One region of the Vibrio sp. QJM3NY_39 genome, then DNA from elsewhere that is predicted to be linked to it. Evidence: predicted binding sites of a transcription regulator. Region 1 holds the regulator's gene; each other region holds the start of a gene.
What was found. Region 1 encodes MetJ, which represses methionine synthesis genes. Its sites were predicted from a motif close to TTAGACNTNTANANGTCTAA; they were not measured.
Positions count from the first base shown of each region.

Region 1 (5,445 bases):
AGCGTTGCGAAGTCGGCAGCTTTGCCTTTTCGTAAAGCGCTTGGTAGAGCATTAGCCAAGGTTTCACCCAGTGGATACTGATAGAACTGGCTGCACCATACCAAGAGTGAGTAGACCGATTCTGGCCAAACAGGTTGGTTGTCTAATAAGGCTTTAATGGGCTTGAGCTTGTCTAGATCGAATTCAGATTCGTTAACCAGAGCTGTAACAATACCTGTTAAGGTTTGTCGTCCAAAAGGCACAGAGACTCGTCCACCAATAATCGGGAATAGGTGGTTAGGAATCTTGTAATCGAACTGCTTGTCTAGTGGAACAGGCAGTGCCACGCGGGCAATCATTGGACGCATAAAGGGACAGCTTTATCTGAGTTGACGAGAGCGAACAGTCTAATGGATAAGGGCGTTAAATTCGAGGAGCAGTTTGGATGAGAGTATCGAGTTAACGCAGGAAGATAACGAGAGCCCGAAATCTCAGGCCGACAAAGGAAATAAAAGAGGCTATTGGTGAAAAATGTATCAAATCAGTTGATCCTGCCTTATAGATTCATTACTATACTGCGCCTTAAAGGTATGGCTTTATCGCAGTTTAGTGATGCAGCGGTGTCTTTATTTTATTTTTTAACTACGTGTGGTGTACGGCTTAGAATCGTATAGCGACACGGCCTACTTGAGGTTATCCCATGAAAACTGGTATCCACCCAGAATACAAAGCAGTTTCTGCAACTTGTTCTTGCGGCAACACATTTGAGTTCAACTCAACGCTTGCAAAAGAATCTATCCACCTAGACGTATGTGACAAATGTCACCCATTCTACACTGGTAAGCAACGTATCGTAGATACTGGCGGCCGTGTTGATCGCTTCAACAAGCGTTTCGGTGCTCTTTCTAGCAAGAAGTAATTCTCGCTATTTAGACATAAAAAGGACACTTCGGTGTCCTTTTTTGTTGCCTGAAATTTAAGAAAATGCTGAATCATATTCAACCATCAACTTCTCGAAAACGACAGGCAAACCGCTTGAGTTTTGTTTCATAACTTACACCCAATACTCCATTCTCGAAATCCGCTCGAAAGTTCAACAAGCGACAGTAATTTCAACTGCTCACTGGTCTTATTAGTAGTGAAATCTCGTTTTTTAATGAGACAGAGGCTTTAACCACCTAGGAACTTTGAAGTACATCTATTAACATGAACAAGATCCCCCAAATAATAATATCCTAGGAACCTACACCTATGTCTGAAGACAGCCGCCAAGATCAATCCTCTCAAGCGTTATCGCCTCAAGAACAATTCCGTCAGCAAGCTCTTGATTACCATGAGTTCCCAATTCCAGGCAAAATAGCCGTAGCACTGACGAAGCCTGCAAACTCTGCAGAAGACCTAGCACTTGCATACAGCCCAGGCGTGGCTGAGCCTGTTCGCGAGATCGCACAGAACGTTGATAACGTTTATAAGTACACAGGTAAAGGCAACATGGTTGCAGTTATCTCTAACGGTACAGCGATTCTTGGTCTAGGTAACCTTGGCCCTATTGCTTCTAAACCTGTTATGGAAGGTAAAGCGCTACTGTTTAAGCGTTTTGCTGGTTTAGATTCTATCGATATTGAAGTGAAACACCGCACAATCGATGAGTTCGTTGATACGGTTGCGAATATCGCAGATACATTCGGCGGTATTAACCTAGAAGACATCAAAGCACCTGACTGTTTTGAGATTGAGCGTCGCCTGATTGAGCGTTGTGATGTCCCTGTTTTTCACGATGACCAACACGGTACAGCGATTGTAACGGCTGCAGGTATGCTGAACGCGATTGAGCTTCAAGGTAAGAAGCTTGAAGAGTGTAAGATCGTTTGTTTAGGTGCTGGCGCAGCGGCGGTTGCTTGTATGGAACTGCTGATCAAGTGTGGCGCTCAGCGTGAGAAGATTTACATGCTTGACCGTAAAGGTGTAATCCACACTCGTCGTGAAGACCTGAATGAATACAAAGCGCTATTCGCAAATAACACGGACAAGCGCACGCTTGAAGATGTTATCGAAGGCGCTGACTTGTTCTTGGGCGTATCTGGTCCTAATCTGTTACCAGCTAAAGCACTTACGCTGATGGCTGATAAGCCAGTTGTGTTTGCATGTTCAAACCCAGATCCAGAGATCAAGCCAGAGCTTGCTCATGAAGTTCGTTCTGACCTTATCATGGGTACAGGCCGTAGCGATTACCCGAACCAAGTAAACAACGTACTTTGTTTCCCATTCATTTTCCGTGGTGCGCTTGATGTACGTGCGAGCGAAATCAATGATGAGATGAAGCTGGCTGCGGTTAAAGCGATTCGTGAACTAGCGAAAGAAGAAGTTCCGGCTGAAGTACTCGCTGCTGCAGGTGAGACTGCACTGGAGTTTGGTAAAGGCTACATCATTCCTAAGCCAATGGACCCACGTCTACTTCCTCGCGTAGCAAAAGCGGTTGCAGTAGCGGCCGTTGAATCTGGCGTAGCTCGTATTGAGATGCCTGCTAACTATATGGCTTAATGGCTTAATGGCTTAATAGCTTAATAGCTTAATAGCGGTTGCTCTATTGAGCGAAAAAGAATAATAAAAAACCGACTCATAGGAGTCGGTTTTTTTATGTCTATCATTCACTGAGCAGCTACCGGTAACGTAGTGGGTGATGCGACAAATAAGGTTCAGCTATAGCGAATCAATATTGAAGGCAGTGACTGAGTTGTTTTTATTCTTCGTCAAACGCTTCGAATTCGATACCCATCTCTGTCATCAGCTTTTTCACTTCAGTCGGGATGTCGTCTGGACGGTCTTTACGGAGATCTTCATCCGTTGGCAGTGGTTGGCCTGTGTACGCATGTAGAAAGGCTTCGCACAGTAGCTCACTGTTTGTTGCATGGCGTAGGTTATTAATCTGGCGGCGAGTGCGCTCGTCAGTAAGAACCTTTAACACTTTTAGAGGGATAGAAACTGTAATTTTTTTTACTTGTTCGCTTTTCTTTCCATGCTCAGCATATGGGCTTATGTATTCACCATTCCAGTCGGCCATTGCGTACCTTCATCACTTTAGTTGTTAGAATAAATTAATAGTGGTGATTTTAGCGGGATTTACCGCCATAAGCAAAGACATATAGACGTCCAGAAGTGTTGACGTCTCACATTTATGAAAGTAAAGTGAATAACATATATCTAACACAGCCGCAGAATGCCGACAAGCCGCTGTGATTCTCAGACGCAAAACTTGTAAGGAAGCACCTATGAGCAGCCGGAAGCCAGCAACAATCGCAGTACGTACTGGTATCGAGTCAGACACGCAACACCATGCCGTTGTCCCACCCATTTATCTTTCGACTAACTATGGGTTTCCCGCTTTTGGTGAAGTGCCAAAGTACGATTACACCCGTTCTGGTAACCCAAATCGTGGTTTATTAGAAACGGCATTGTTTGAGCTTGAATCTGGCAAAGGTGCAGTGGTGACTAACTGCGGCACTTCGGCACTTAACTTGTGGGTATCCGCTTTCTTAGGCGGTGATGATCTTATTATCGCACCACACGACTGCTACGGTGGTACTTACCGCCTGTTTAATACCCGCTCGTTAAAAGGTGACTTCAAGGTTTTGTTCGTTGATCAATCGGATCAAGCAGCGTTGGATGCGGCGATCGCGCTCAAGCCAAAGTTGATCTTAATAGAAACGCCATCGAACCCGTTGGTTCGTGTGGTTGATATTGCAGAGACTTGCCGTAAAGCGAAAGAGGTAGGTGCTCTGGTTGCTGTCGATAACACGTTTTTGACGCCTGTGTTCCAAAAGCCTTTAGAGCTGGGTGCTGATTTTGTTATCCACTCAACCACCAAATACATCAACGGACACTCAGATGTTATTGGTGGCGTTGTAGTGACGAAAACTGAAGAGCACGCTGAAGAGCTTGCATGGTGGGGCAACTGTATTGGTGCGACCGGCACACCATTTGATAGTTACATGACTCTACGTGGTATTCGTACGCTAGGTGCGCGTATGCGTGTTCACGAAGAGAGTTCACGTGAAATTCTGACGGCGCTGCAACAACAAGATCTGGTGGGCACTATTTACCACCCAAGCCTTCCTGAACACCCAGGTCACGAGATCGCGAAGAAACAGCAGTTGGGCTTTGGTTCCATGTTGAGCTTTGAGTTTGCGGGCTCTTTTGAAGCACTTAAATATTTTGTAGATAAGTTAGAGTTATTTTCTTTGGCTGAATCACTGGGTGGTGTTGAAAGCCTGATTTGTCACCCTGCGTCGATGACTCACCGTGCGATGGGCGAAGAAGCATTGGCAGAAGCGGGTGTTTCTCAACAATTACTGCGCCTTTCTGTTGGCCTTGAAGATGCGGAAGACCTAATCGACGATCTCAAGCAAGCGTTTGAAAAAACACAACGCTTTATTGCTGAAGGGGAGGCTTAATAATGGCAACCTTTCGCCAGCTACATAAATTTGGTGGCAGCAGTTTAGCGAACCCTGAATGTTACCAACGCGTGGTCAACATTCTTAGAGAATACTCATCAGCGACGGATTTGGTGGTGGTATCGGCCGCAGGCAAAACAACCAACCGCTTAATTGAGTTTGTCGAAGCGCTCGACAAAGATGGTCGTATTGCTCATGAATGCCTGCAAACCCTTCGTCAGTTTCAACTTGAACTGATTGAGGCTCTGCTTGAAGGTGAAGCCGCCTCGCAACTAACGGCAACCATCCAACAAGAATTTACCGCTTTGGGTGAGCTAACGGCTCCCTTGAGTGAAGCACAAAAAGCACAAGTACTGGGTCATGGTGAGGTTTGGTCTTCACGTTTGTTGGCGACGTTGTTGTGCCAGCATGACTTACAAGCAGTTGCTCAAGATGCACGTGCCTTTTTACGTGCAGAAGCGGGTGCTCAACCTGAAGTTGACCGTGCACGCTCTTATCCTCTGATTAAAGAAGCCTTGGCGCAGCATGCACATTGTCGCGTGGTAATTACTGGCTTTATGGCTCAGAACTGCGAAGGCGAAACGGTGCTGCTTGGGCGTAACGGTTCGGATTACTCTGCAACTGTTATTGGTGCTCTAGCTGAAGTTGAACGCGTGACAATCTGGAGTGATGTGGCGGGCGTATACAGCGCAGATCCTCGTTTGGTTTCGGATGCGTGTTTATTACCTCTGCTTCGCCTTGATGAAGCCAGTGAATTAGCTCGTCTTGCGGCTCCAGTGCTACACAGTCGAACGCTACAGCCTGTCGCTCAAAGTGCCATGGATCTCAGCTTGCGCTGCAGCTACCAGCCGGAGGCAGGCTCTACACAGATAGAGCGAGTACTGGCATCGGGGCGTGGTGCAAAAATCATTACCTCTTTGGATGAAGTTCTTATCGTGCAACTGACCTTTGGTCACGGCCATGATTTCGACCGTCTGGAGAGTGAAGTCCTTGAAGGGCTTAAGCGTGCTCAATT
Region 1 is NZ_CM173505.1:250,528-255,972, forward strand. Features, by position in the region: gene priA (primosomal protein N') at 1-347, opposite strand, end outside; gene rpmE (50S ribosomal protein L31) at 680-898, shown strand; gene AC3CHU_RS01150 (malic enzyme-like NAD(P)-binding protein) at 1,231-2,520, shown strand; gene metJ (met regulon transcriptional regulator MetJ) at 2,720-3,040, opposite strand; gene AC3CHU_RS01160 (O-succinylhomoserine (thiol)-lyase) at 3,249-4,430, shown strand; gene AC3CHU_RS01165 (bifunctional aspartate kinase/homoserine dehydrogenase II) at 4,433-5,445, shown strand, end outside.

Region 2 (5,445 bases), 510 kb from region 1:
GTCGGTAGTGCTTCAGGAAGCAGAACCTTATTGATGATTTGTGTTGGTGTTGCGCCCATTGACTGAGCTGCTTCTACTAGACCTGTTGGTACTTCAAGTAGTGCACTCTCGATAAGTCGAGCTACGAATGGGATAGCGCCAATCGTCAGTGGAACAATCGCTGCTGTCGTACCGATGAAGGTACCAATCAGCATCTTAGTCAATGGGATAATCGCAACCATCAGTACTAAGAAAGGCACTGAACGACCCACGTTTACAACCGCACCGAGAATTTTGTTTAGTTTGGTGTTCTCTAACAGACCACCTTTTTTAGTCGTGTGTAGAATCACGCCTAATGGGATACCGACAGCGAAGCCAACAATACCTGCGACAGCAACCATGTAAAGCGTTTCTCCTGTTGCGCCTAATAGAAGGTTACCGTTAAGGCTGATCCAGTCAGCAATCTCGTTGAAACTAAAGGACATAGCCAAGTACCTCTACTTTTACATTGTTATCGCGTAGGAATTGGATAGCAGCATTATCATCTGCTTCATTACCGAACAGTTCAGCGACCATCATGCCGAACTTCACACCGCCGGCGTAATCAAGGTCAGAGCTTAAGATGCTGACATCGATATTGAATTTACGCGCAATCTGCGTCATCAGCGGAGCATCAACCGTTGCGCCAGTAAACTCAAGACGTACCAACGGGTAGCTGCTGTTTACGCGAGTTCCTTGCAAGCGTGCTTGGTAATCTTCAGGAATCGTTAGATCCAGCGTTGAGCGAATAAATTGATGCGCGAGTTCTGTCTTAGGGTGTGCAAAGATGTCACCGACAGTGCCTTTCTCTACTAACTCACCGCCGCCGATGATTGCGACTTCGTGACAGATGCTTTTAACCACATCCATTTCATGAGTAATCAGTAGGATAGTGATACTCAACTTACGGTTGATTTCACGTAGCAGCTCAAGAATAGATTGAGTCGTTGCTGGATCCAGCGCACTGGTCGCTTCATCACATAGCAGTACTTTTGGGTCTGACGCTAGCGCACGAGCAATCGCGACACGCTGCTTTTGACCGCCACTTAAGTTCGCAGGGTAGGTATCACGCTTATCCGATAGACCAACAAGCTCAAGTAGTTCACTCACTTTCGCTTCAATCGCAGCTTTATCTTTACCAGCAAGCTCTAAAGGCAGTGCTACGTTGTTAAATACAGTACGAGAAGACAGCAGATTGAAGTGCTGGAAGATCATGCCGATGTTACGGCGAGCTTCGCTGAGTTCTGATTTGCTGAGTTTTGTCAGGTCAATACCGTCAACAATCACTTCACCTGAGGTCGGGGCTTCCAACATATTTACACAACGGATCAGGGTACTTTTGCCTGCACCTGAAGAGCCGATAACTCCAAAGATTTGACCTTGAGGTATGTGAAGGTTGATATCGATTAAGGCATTGATTTCTTTAGTGCCTTGATAAAAAACCTTGTTGACTTGATTCACTTTAATCATAGAGAAACCCGTGCAGGTGGAACAGAATAATATGTCGATAGCTCGCTCGATTTACAGACGATGCTATGGTGTTCTATGATCTAAGTCAATAGATATTTTTACGTCTAGACGGCTAAACGTCGATTGTGTTGCTAAGGTAGAAACAAATCGTTAACGAACGCAAAACTAAATAGATAGTGATGAAGCAAATAAAGCGTGTAATAATTAATGATTAATAGAGAGTTGATAGAGAACTGAATTTTGTCTAAACCGGCTGTTTTTTTAGATCGTGATGGTGTGATTAACGTTGATCATGGCTACGTACATGATGAGCATGACTTTGAATACATCGATGGTGTGTTTGAAGCGGCAAAAGCGTTTAAAGATATGGGCTATTTATTGGTACTTGTGACCAACCAATCTGGTATTGCTCGTGGCAAGTTTAGCGAAGATCGTTTTCTTTCTTTGACGCAGTGGATGGATTGGAACTTTGTCGATAATGGCGTTGAGTTAGATGGTATCTATTACTGTCCTCATCACCCTGAACACGGCATTGGCGACTACAAGCAAGATTGTGAATGTCGCAAGCCTAAACCTGGTATGTTCATTTCAGCGCGTGACTTTCTGAAAATTGATATGGCGAACTCTGTCATGATCGGTGATAAAGCTGAAGATATGATGGCAGCAGAAGCTGCAGGTGTTGGTACCCGAGTGTTGGTGAGAACCGGTAAACCCGTGACTGAAAAGGGTGAGGCACTTGCCAGTGTTGTGCTGGATAGCATTAAGGATGTACCAGCTTTCCTGAAAGGCTGATACATTTTCCTATCGTTAACAGGCTTACTTATTTCGTGTGTTCTAACCAGTCAACTGGGGTGCTAACCCATAAATAAGATATCAGCGCCGTTAACTATATAAAGATGAGGAACGCAGTATGAAAGCATTGTTGGCAGCATCTCTATGTACGGTAGCGTTAGTTGGGTGTTCTAAATCCGCGGCGCCTGATGGTGCAGTCTCGGACGATCAATTCGTGACTTATCAATGTGAGTCTGACGCTTCATTTAAGGTCGCTTACCTTGGTAATGAAAAAGCGGTATTACGTTTGCCAGAGAATGAATATCGCCTAACTCAAATAGCTGCAGGTTCAGGAACGAAGTACATCTTAGATGATGGAACCTCTGAACTGATCAATAGCGTCACTTTACGCACTAAAGGTGACAACGCACGTCTAGAACTTGGTCGTGTCGTCTATAAAAATTGCCGAAAGTAAGTCATAGTTAACTTCTAGGATTTACAAACAGTTAAGTGAGGGATTATACCCTCGCTTTTTCCTCTCTTCCCTTTAACGTTAGACTTTTTATGAGCAAAAAACTCACTATTCTCGATATTGCTAAGCTGTCCGGTGTTGGTAAGTCAACCGTATCTCGCGTTCTGACCAATGATCCAAAAGTGAAACCTGAAACCCGTGAAAGGGTGGAAAGAGTAATTCAAGAATCTGGGTACTCGCCTTCAAAGTCTGCACAGTCTATGCGCGGTGGCAGTCAAAAAGTCATCGGCGTAATCATTTCTCGTCTGGACTCTCCTTCTGAAAACAAAGCGGTAAGTACGATGCTGGCCGAATTGTATCGAGCGGATTACGATGTGGTGATCATGGAAAGTCAGCTTGATAGAGAAAAAGCCAATGAGCATCTGCAGGTTCTCAAGCGTCGCAATGTAGACGGTATCATTGTATTCGGCTTTACTGACTGTGATATTCCTGCGATTGAAGCTTGGGAACACAAAGCGGTAGTGATTGCTCTGGATACCGAGAACGTGACGTCGATTAACTATGATAATCAACAAGTGATCAATAGTGCGTTAACGCATCTATCGGAGCAGGGGATCTCTGATGTTGGCTTCATTGGCGTTGATCCTAGCGATAAATCAACCGGTGAGCTTCGTCTTAAGGCCTACCTGGATTGGTGTGAAGTCACAGGCTCGATCGCCAACTATCGTACTGGTCAACTTCATCATGAAAGCGCTTATCAGTTGGTGGATGAGGTGCTTGCTCCTGCGACTCAAGCCATTGTCTGTGCGAGTGATACACTGGCTCTTGGCGTAATCAAGCGTTTGCAAGAGTTACAACGTGAAGATGTGGTGGTGACTGGTGTCGGTGGCAATGATCTTCTCTCTTTCTTGTTCCCTCGAGTATTTAGCATTGATCCTGGGTATCAATCTGCGGGGAAGTTGGCCGCTAATCTATTGATCTCTCAGCTTTTAGGTAATGCAGAGATCTCTCATCACACTCAATCTCCGATTCTATAATCCACTCAATCAAGCGAAATTGAACCGCTTAGATTAAAATTAGAGTGTGATCTCTTTCAATTAATGGGACTGTTCCCATTTTAATTTATTATTCATGAGGGCATTATAATAACCGTAATTGGGAATGTTCCCATCAATCTGAATCGAGTGGTTATAGCTGCATGGTTTAGAAGAGTAATTGAATGAAACCAGGGTGGGGTAGTATGAGTAAGATAGCGAAGCAAGACGTTGCGCGTCTTATCGAGTTAGTCGGTGGCAAAGAGAATATTGCGAGTGTCAGCCATTGTCTAACTCGACTGCGTTTTGTATTGAACGATACGGAACAAGCGAACAAAGCAGAGTTAGAGAAGCTTAAACTGGTAAAAGGCTGCTTTACTAACGCAGGTCAATTCCAAGTCGTGATTGGCACCGAGGTTGATGAGGTGTACGCACTTTTGATTGAGCAAACTGGTAAAGATGCATCATCAAAAGATGAGGCGAAGTTGGCTGCTCGTCAAAATATGAACTTCCTTGAGCGTGGTATCTCCCATTTAGCCGAAATTTTCGTACCACTGCTGCCTGCCATTATTACTGGTGGTTTGATTCTTGGTTTCCGTAATGTGATTGGCGACATTCGCATGTTCGATGGCAAAACCTTAGTTGAAATCAGCCAATTCTGGGCAACCGTTCACTCATTCTTATGGTTGATTGGCGAAGCGATTTTCTTCTTCCTACCGGTTGGTGTGTGTTGGGCGACGGTTAAGAAACTCGGCGGAACGCCAATTCTGGGTATCACACTCGGTGTGACCTTGGTTTCTCCACAGTTGATGAACGCTTACATGATAGGTAAATCGGTGCCTGAAGTGTGGGACTTTGGTTTGTTCGTGATTGAGAAAGTCGGCTATCAAGCTCAGGTGATCCCTGCGATGTTAGCGGGTGTGGCTCTGGCCTTCATCGAGACCAACCTTAAGCGCATTGTACCTTCTTATCTGTATCTAGTTGTTGTGCCATTTGTCTCGATCATCTTATCTGTGATTCTAGCTCACGCCTTTATTGGCCCATTTGGTCGTATGTTAGGTGATGGTGTGGCTTTCGCTGCCAAAGTGGCAATGACTGGTGACTTCGCGATTCTTGGTTCAGTGGTATTTGGCTTCCTATACGCACCTTTGGTTATTACGGGTATTCACCACACAACCAACGCTGTGGACTTACAACTGATGCAAGACTTAGGTGGCACACCAATCTGGCCTTTGATTGCACTATCAAACATTGCACAAGCTTCAGCGGTTGTCGGCATCATTATTTTGAGTAAACGTGAAGGTGAACGAGACATCTCGGTACCAGCAGCAATCTCTGCTTACCTAGGTGTAACGGAACCTGCGATGTACGGCATCAACCTTAAATACAAATTCCCTATGTTGAGCGCAATGATCGGTAGTGCCGCAGCGGCTGCAATCTGTGGTAGTGCAGGTGTGATGGCGAATGGTATCGGTGTTGGTGGCTTGCCGGGTATCTTATCGATTCAACCTCAATATTGGTCGATTTACTTAGTCGCGATGCTGGTGGCGGTTGTACTGCCGATAACGCTGACATTGTTCTTCTATAAACGAGCACAGATGAAAGGCGAACTAGAAACCGCCAACGCGTAATGCATTTAGCAAGCGATGACTTCAAGTGAGTCATCGCTTTTTCTCTTAG
Region 2 is NZ_CM173505.1:764,869-770,313, forward strand. Features, by position in the region: gene AC3CHU_RS03545 (methionine ABC transporter permease) at 1-464, opposite strand, end outside; gene metN (methionine ABC transporter ATP-binding protein MetN) at 454-1,488, opposite strand; gene gmhB (D-glycero-beta-D-manno-heptose 1,7-bisphosphate 7-phosphatase) at 1,729-2,280, shown strand; gene AC3CHU_RS03560 (MliC family protein) at 2,399-2,734, shown strand; gene treR (trehalose operon repressor TreR) at 2,824-3,768, shown strand; gene treB (PTS trehalose transporter subunit IIBC) at 3,972-5,396, shown strand.
Region 2: the regulator MetJ is predicted to act here: its motif matches at 1,585-1,604, upstream of metN (methionine ABC transporter ATP-binding protein MetN).

Region 3 (5,445 bases), 1.0 Mb from region 1:
TTCTGGTCGTGTTCGCGATCTTTTATTTCTATTCTCAAGTTCAAACTAAGAAGACACGTGACTCAGGCCCTATCTGGGTGATGTACCTTGCGTGTGGTTTGGCGCTTTCATACGTTGCTATTCAAGCGACTGAGCAAGCAACTACCGTCGGTATTATTACTACTTTACTGCTGGTGGCACTGTTGGGGTCTGCGTTTGGTCATTTACTCCTGACTATCGCAAGAACGCGCTTACAAGCATTTCACCGCGTTCTGCCTGTTGTGGGCGTATTAAGTGGCATGTTGGTGGTATTGGCGACCGTGATTAACGTTTATTCACTGTCTGAAGCGCAACTAGAACCTGTTATTTCAACTTTGTTGTTTAGCTTTGCTTTGCTTATCTCTTCTATCGTGGTTTGGTGTTGGCATTTGCTGTTTGTCAAAACCCCTGAAAAGTTTCAGCTGACTCTTTCATTGTTGATGTTATTGGCGGCGGCTGTTGGTTTAACGCCAGTTTGGGCTATGTAGAAGGTTACTGATCTCACAAGCCTTTCGGTGTTGAATCGAAAAAGTGTGATCTGTTTTTTAGCGTGGTGTTGGTAAGCGTTCTAAACTTAAATCTAGTCGGTGTGTTCGTTAGGAGTTCGGGATGGATTTAAGCAACGTCAAAGGTTTCGATAGCATTATTTTGCTGGGAATCGTGAATGAAAAACTTCGCTTAGAATGCGATAGCTTTGAAGAGCTGATCAGTATGTATGAAATGGATATAGAAAGTGTTGTAGGTAAGCTTGATATGCTTGGCTATCAATACGATCCATTAACTAACCAGTTTAAGTCTTATCCTAGATAAGCAACAAACTGGCGCATGTTTTATTGATTGTGAGCCAGTTATCGAGAATGAACTAGTTATCGATTGTGAGTCAGTTATCGAGAATGAACTAGTTATCGATTGTGAGCCAGTTATCGAGAATGAATAAGTACCGCCATCGTCGGTACTAAAGTTAAAAGAAAAAAGTCACAGCTAATCTGTGACTTTTTGTTTCTGGCACATGCCTATCAGGTTCAACGCAGGCATAACCTAACAACGAGTCTCTTAAACGACCTCAATGCCATCTAGGTGACTCTTACTTTGCTGTCTTGCCGTGCTAAAGAAAGCTTGCAGGTAACGTTTGTCTTTTTCTGAGTTTCTTACCGCTGCGAACAACCTTCTTGAAAGCCCTTTGCCTAATGGTTTGCTGGCAATGAGTCCTTGTCTTGAAAATTCACTGATCGCCCAGTTTGGTAACGCAGCAACCCCGAGTCCTGCCGACACCATTTGTACCAGCATCAATGTGTTGTCTGCTTGTTTCCATTTCTTTGGTTCAACGCCTGCAGGTTGTAAAAAGTGCTTCACTACATCGAGACGCTGCTTTTGAACCGGATAAGAGAGCATCGTAATATCACTAAGATCTTGCGGTTCAATACTCGGCTTTTCGGCTAAAGGAGAGTTGATAGCAGTGATCAAGCGCATCTCAAAATCGAAAAGCGGTTCGTAGTGAACTTCAGAACGAGGCTGTATATCAGAGGTGATCACCAAATCTAACTCACCTGCCATTAATGCGGGCAGCGGCTCAAAACCAAAGCCTGACGAGAAATCGAGCGTCACGCTTGGCCAAGCAACTTGGTACTCTTTCAAAGCGGGCATTAGCCATTGGAAGCATGAGTGACACTCGATCGCCATGTGCAAACGACCATTCACATCCTCTTTTAGGCTCGCTAACTCATTCTCTGCTTTAGCGATTCTTGGCTGTATCTCATCCGCGAGCTTAAGCAAGATTTCACCCTCAGAGGTAAATTTCACTGGCCTAGTTTTTCGTAGGAAAAGCTGACCGCCAATACGCGCTTCAAGGTCTTTCAATTGATGCGAAAGCGCCGACTGAGTCAGGTGAAGAGAGGTCGCAGTTGCTGTTAACGATCCGCTGTCTCTCAAGGTGGTCAATGTTCGAAGGTGTTTAAGCTCTATCATGAGTATTCCTCATATTCCCTAAGCCAATTCAATATTTCTTAATAATCACCCTACGGTGTTTTTGCTCTTTTGTAAACGTCTAGATGTCCAGATGGATTTGAACTGTTCATCTTTGGATGATTCAAGATGAATATTATTAATAAACAAGATGAATATTTGGACGTTGTCCATAGATCGGATTAAGGCGATAGTTTAGCCATCCAGACGCCTTTGTGGAAAAGTAAAAATCATAAAAGGCAATCTGACCGGAAATTAAAATTATCGAATAAGGAACAGACTCATGACGACAACAACGCATATTCTTGGCTACCCACGTATCGGCGAAAAAAGAGAACTTAAATTCACGCTCGAGAAATACTGGCGGGGTGAAATCGATCAATCTGAGCTCAAACAACTCGGTAGCGAATTAAGAAATCGTAACTGGAATGTACAAGCTGACGCGAATCTAAGCTTTGCAACTGCGGGTGACTTCGCATGGTACGACCATGTTCTGACAACGACTCTACTTCTAGGCCACGTTCCAAAGCGTCATGCTGGTGGTTCTGAAGATGAAAAAGCCTTCCCAGATCTGGATACCTTGTTTCGTGTTGGTCGTGGTCAGTCTCAAGTTCAGTCTACTTGCTGCGGTGGTACGCATACGTCTAATGATGGCACTAAAGACAGTTCGGCGGCTTCTGACATGACTAAGTGGTTCAACACCAATTACCACTACATTGTTCCTGAGTTCAGTAAAGACGATTCGTTTGAGGTGAGTTGGCCACAATTGTTTGACGAAGTGAGTGAAGCGATAAAAGCAGGACACAAAGTTAAGCCTGTACTTCTCGGCCCGCTGTCTTACTTATATCTAGGTAAAGAAGTGGAAGAGGGCTTTGAGCGTTTAACCTTGTTGCCGCGTTTGCTTACTGCTTACCAAGCGATTCTGGCAAAACTCTCCAAGTTGGGCGTTGAGTGGGTGCAAATCGATGAGCCCATTCTATCTCTGGAACTTGAGACTAAGTGGGCTGATTCATTCAAACTGGCTTATCAAGTGATTCAAGGCGATGTGAAGCTATTGCTGACCACTTACTTTGATTCTGTGACTGATACGTTAGGCAAGATCGTGGAATTGCCCGTCAACGGCTTACACATCGACTTGGCTGCCGCACCGCAGCAACTTGATGAAGTGGTGAATAAGTTACCGGAAGATTGGGTACTTTCTGCGGGTGCAATCAATGGACGCAATGTTTGGCGAGCAGACTTAGCTTCTCAGCTTGAGTTACTGCAACCTGTGAAAGAGAAGCTGAGAGACAAGCTGTGGGTCGCAAGTTCATGTTCACTGCTGCATAGCCCGGTTGACCTTGAGTTAGAAGAGACGCTTAGCGAAGAAGTGAAGAGTTGGTTTGCCTTTGCAAAACAGAAAGTGACCGAGGTGAGCTTATTAGGTGCGGCGTTAGATGGCGATCAAAATGCCATTTTGGCGTGTGAGACTCACAGCCAACCTATCGTTGCACGTAAGAGCGCGACTCATGTGAATAAGCCGCAAGTTCAAGCTCGACTCAATACCATTACTAAAGCACTAGCAGAGCGCAGTGCTCCATACGCAGAACGCGCAGCGCATCAGTCTGAGGTGTTGGGTTTACCGCTATTACCAACCACAACCATTGGTTCGTTCCCACAAACAGGGGAAATTCGTCTTCAACGCAGTGCTTACCGCACTGGAAAACTGAATGAGTCGGAATACAACACTGCACTGAAAGGTCACATCGCAGATGCTGTTAAGCGTCAAGAAGCCTTAGATTTGGATGTGCTTGTGCATGGTGAAGCCGAGCGTAATGACATGGTGGAGTACTTTGCGGAAAACTTAGCAGGCTTTCAAACCACCAAGTTTGGTTGGGTACAAAGCTATGGCTCTCGCTGCGTGAAGCCTGCGATTGTGGTTGCGGATATCGAGCGTGAAAAACCAATGACGGTGGAATGGTCGACCTATGCCCAATCTCTGACCTCGAAGCAGATGAAAGGGATGCTGACAGGGCCTGTCACTATCTTGTGTTGGACATTCCCACGTGAAGACATCTCACGAAAAGAGATTACGAATCAATTGGCGTTTGCACTGCGTGATGAGGTTTCGGATTTACAAGATGCAGGGATCAACATCATTCAAATAGATGAGCCTGCTATTCGCGAAGGTTTGCCTTTGAAAAAACGCGACCATGCAGAGTACCTAGAGTGGGCAGTGGATGCCTTTAAGATTTCAGCAGCGAGTGCTAAACCAGAAACTCAGATTCATACCCATATGTGTTACAGCGAGTTCAACGAGATCATTGATTCAGTGGCGGCGCTAGACGCCGACGTGATTACCATTGAGACTTCTCGTTCGAACATGGAGCTACTGAAAGCGTTTGAAGAGTTTAACTACCCGAATGCGATTGGACCGGGTGTTTATGACATTCACTCACCAAACATTCCTTCTGAAGAGTGGATTGTTGATTTACTTAAGAAAGCAGCAGAAAAAATCCCAGCAGAACGTTTGTGGGCGAACCCAGATTGTGGATTAAAGACTCGTAACTGGGCAGAGACAGAAGCCGCACTAACTAACTTAGTTACGGCGACTAAGACACTGCGTAAAGAGTGGGAATCAGCTGAGATATAATTCAGTCTAAGATTTTGATTGATCCGTTAATCCACGATGAACCACAACAAAGGCCTCGCATTTACGAGGCCTTCTGGTTTTATACTTGTTCGAATCTCGAGCTAGAAACTAGCTGCTACTTTGACACGTCTCTTTACTGATCAGCTTCTCAACGATCAGTTGTCCGCGAGTGTTGCGAATCTTGATGTTGTAAGCCAAGCCCATGTCGAGGTTCGCTCTTACTTCAGAGTTGGTGCAGTAGCTATTCACACTCATGTCTACAACTTGGTTTAAAGGTTTAGCACCTTTTGCATCTTGGTTGTAGATCATCATGATTTCGATAACCGTGTTCTTTGCCAGCACGCGCATGACCGACAGCGGGCCATACTCAATCGGAAGGCCTGCGGATAAAACGCCAGCGCGATGCTGCGCCATCATTTCTAGCTGTCTTTGTTTGTCTTGTTCACTTGATGAGCTACAGCCTGCAAGCAGAACAGCAGCCAGTGAACCGATAATCCATTTTTTCACGTTAAAATACTTTCTTGAATGGTTTAACAATCACATTTTGGTACACACCAGCAGCAATGTACGGGTCTGCGTCTGCCCATGCCTGTGCATCGTCTAAAGAATTAAATTCAGCAATCACAGTAGAGCCTGTGAAGCCCGCTTCACCAGGGTTATCTGAATCAATCGCTGGCATTGGACCTGCTGTCAAAAGGCGGCCTTCATCGTGAAGTGTTTGTAGGCGTTCTAGATGTTGTGGGCGAACACTTAGGCGTTTTTCTAATGAATTTTCGACGTCTTGAGAAAAAATCACGTACCACATATTGAGATATCCTTATTTTACTTCACTA
Region 3 is NZ_CM173505.1:1,291,563-1,297,007, forward strand. Features, by position in the region: gene AC3CHU_RS05850 (hypothetical protein) at 1-506, shown strand, start outside; gene AC3CHU_RS05855 (DUF4250 domain-containing protein) at 628-828, shown strand; gene AC3CHU_RS05860 (LysR substrate-binding domain-containing protein) at 1,072-1,983, opposite strand; gene metE (5-methyltetrahydropteroyltriglutamate--homocysteine S-methyltransferase) at 2,264-4,612, shown strand; gene AC3CHU_RS05870 (GspS/AspS pilotin family protein) at 4,721-5,119, opposite strand; gene AC3CHU_RS05875 (YciI family protein) at 5,121-5,417, opposite strand.
Region 3: the regulator MetJ is predicted to act here: its motif matches at 2,055-2,074, upstream of metE (5-methyltetrahydropteroyltriglutamate--homocysteine S-methyltransferase).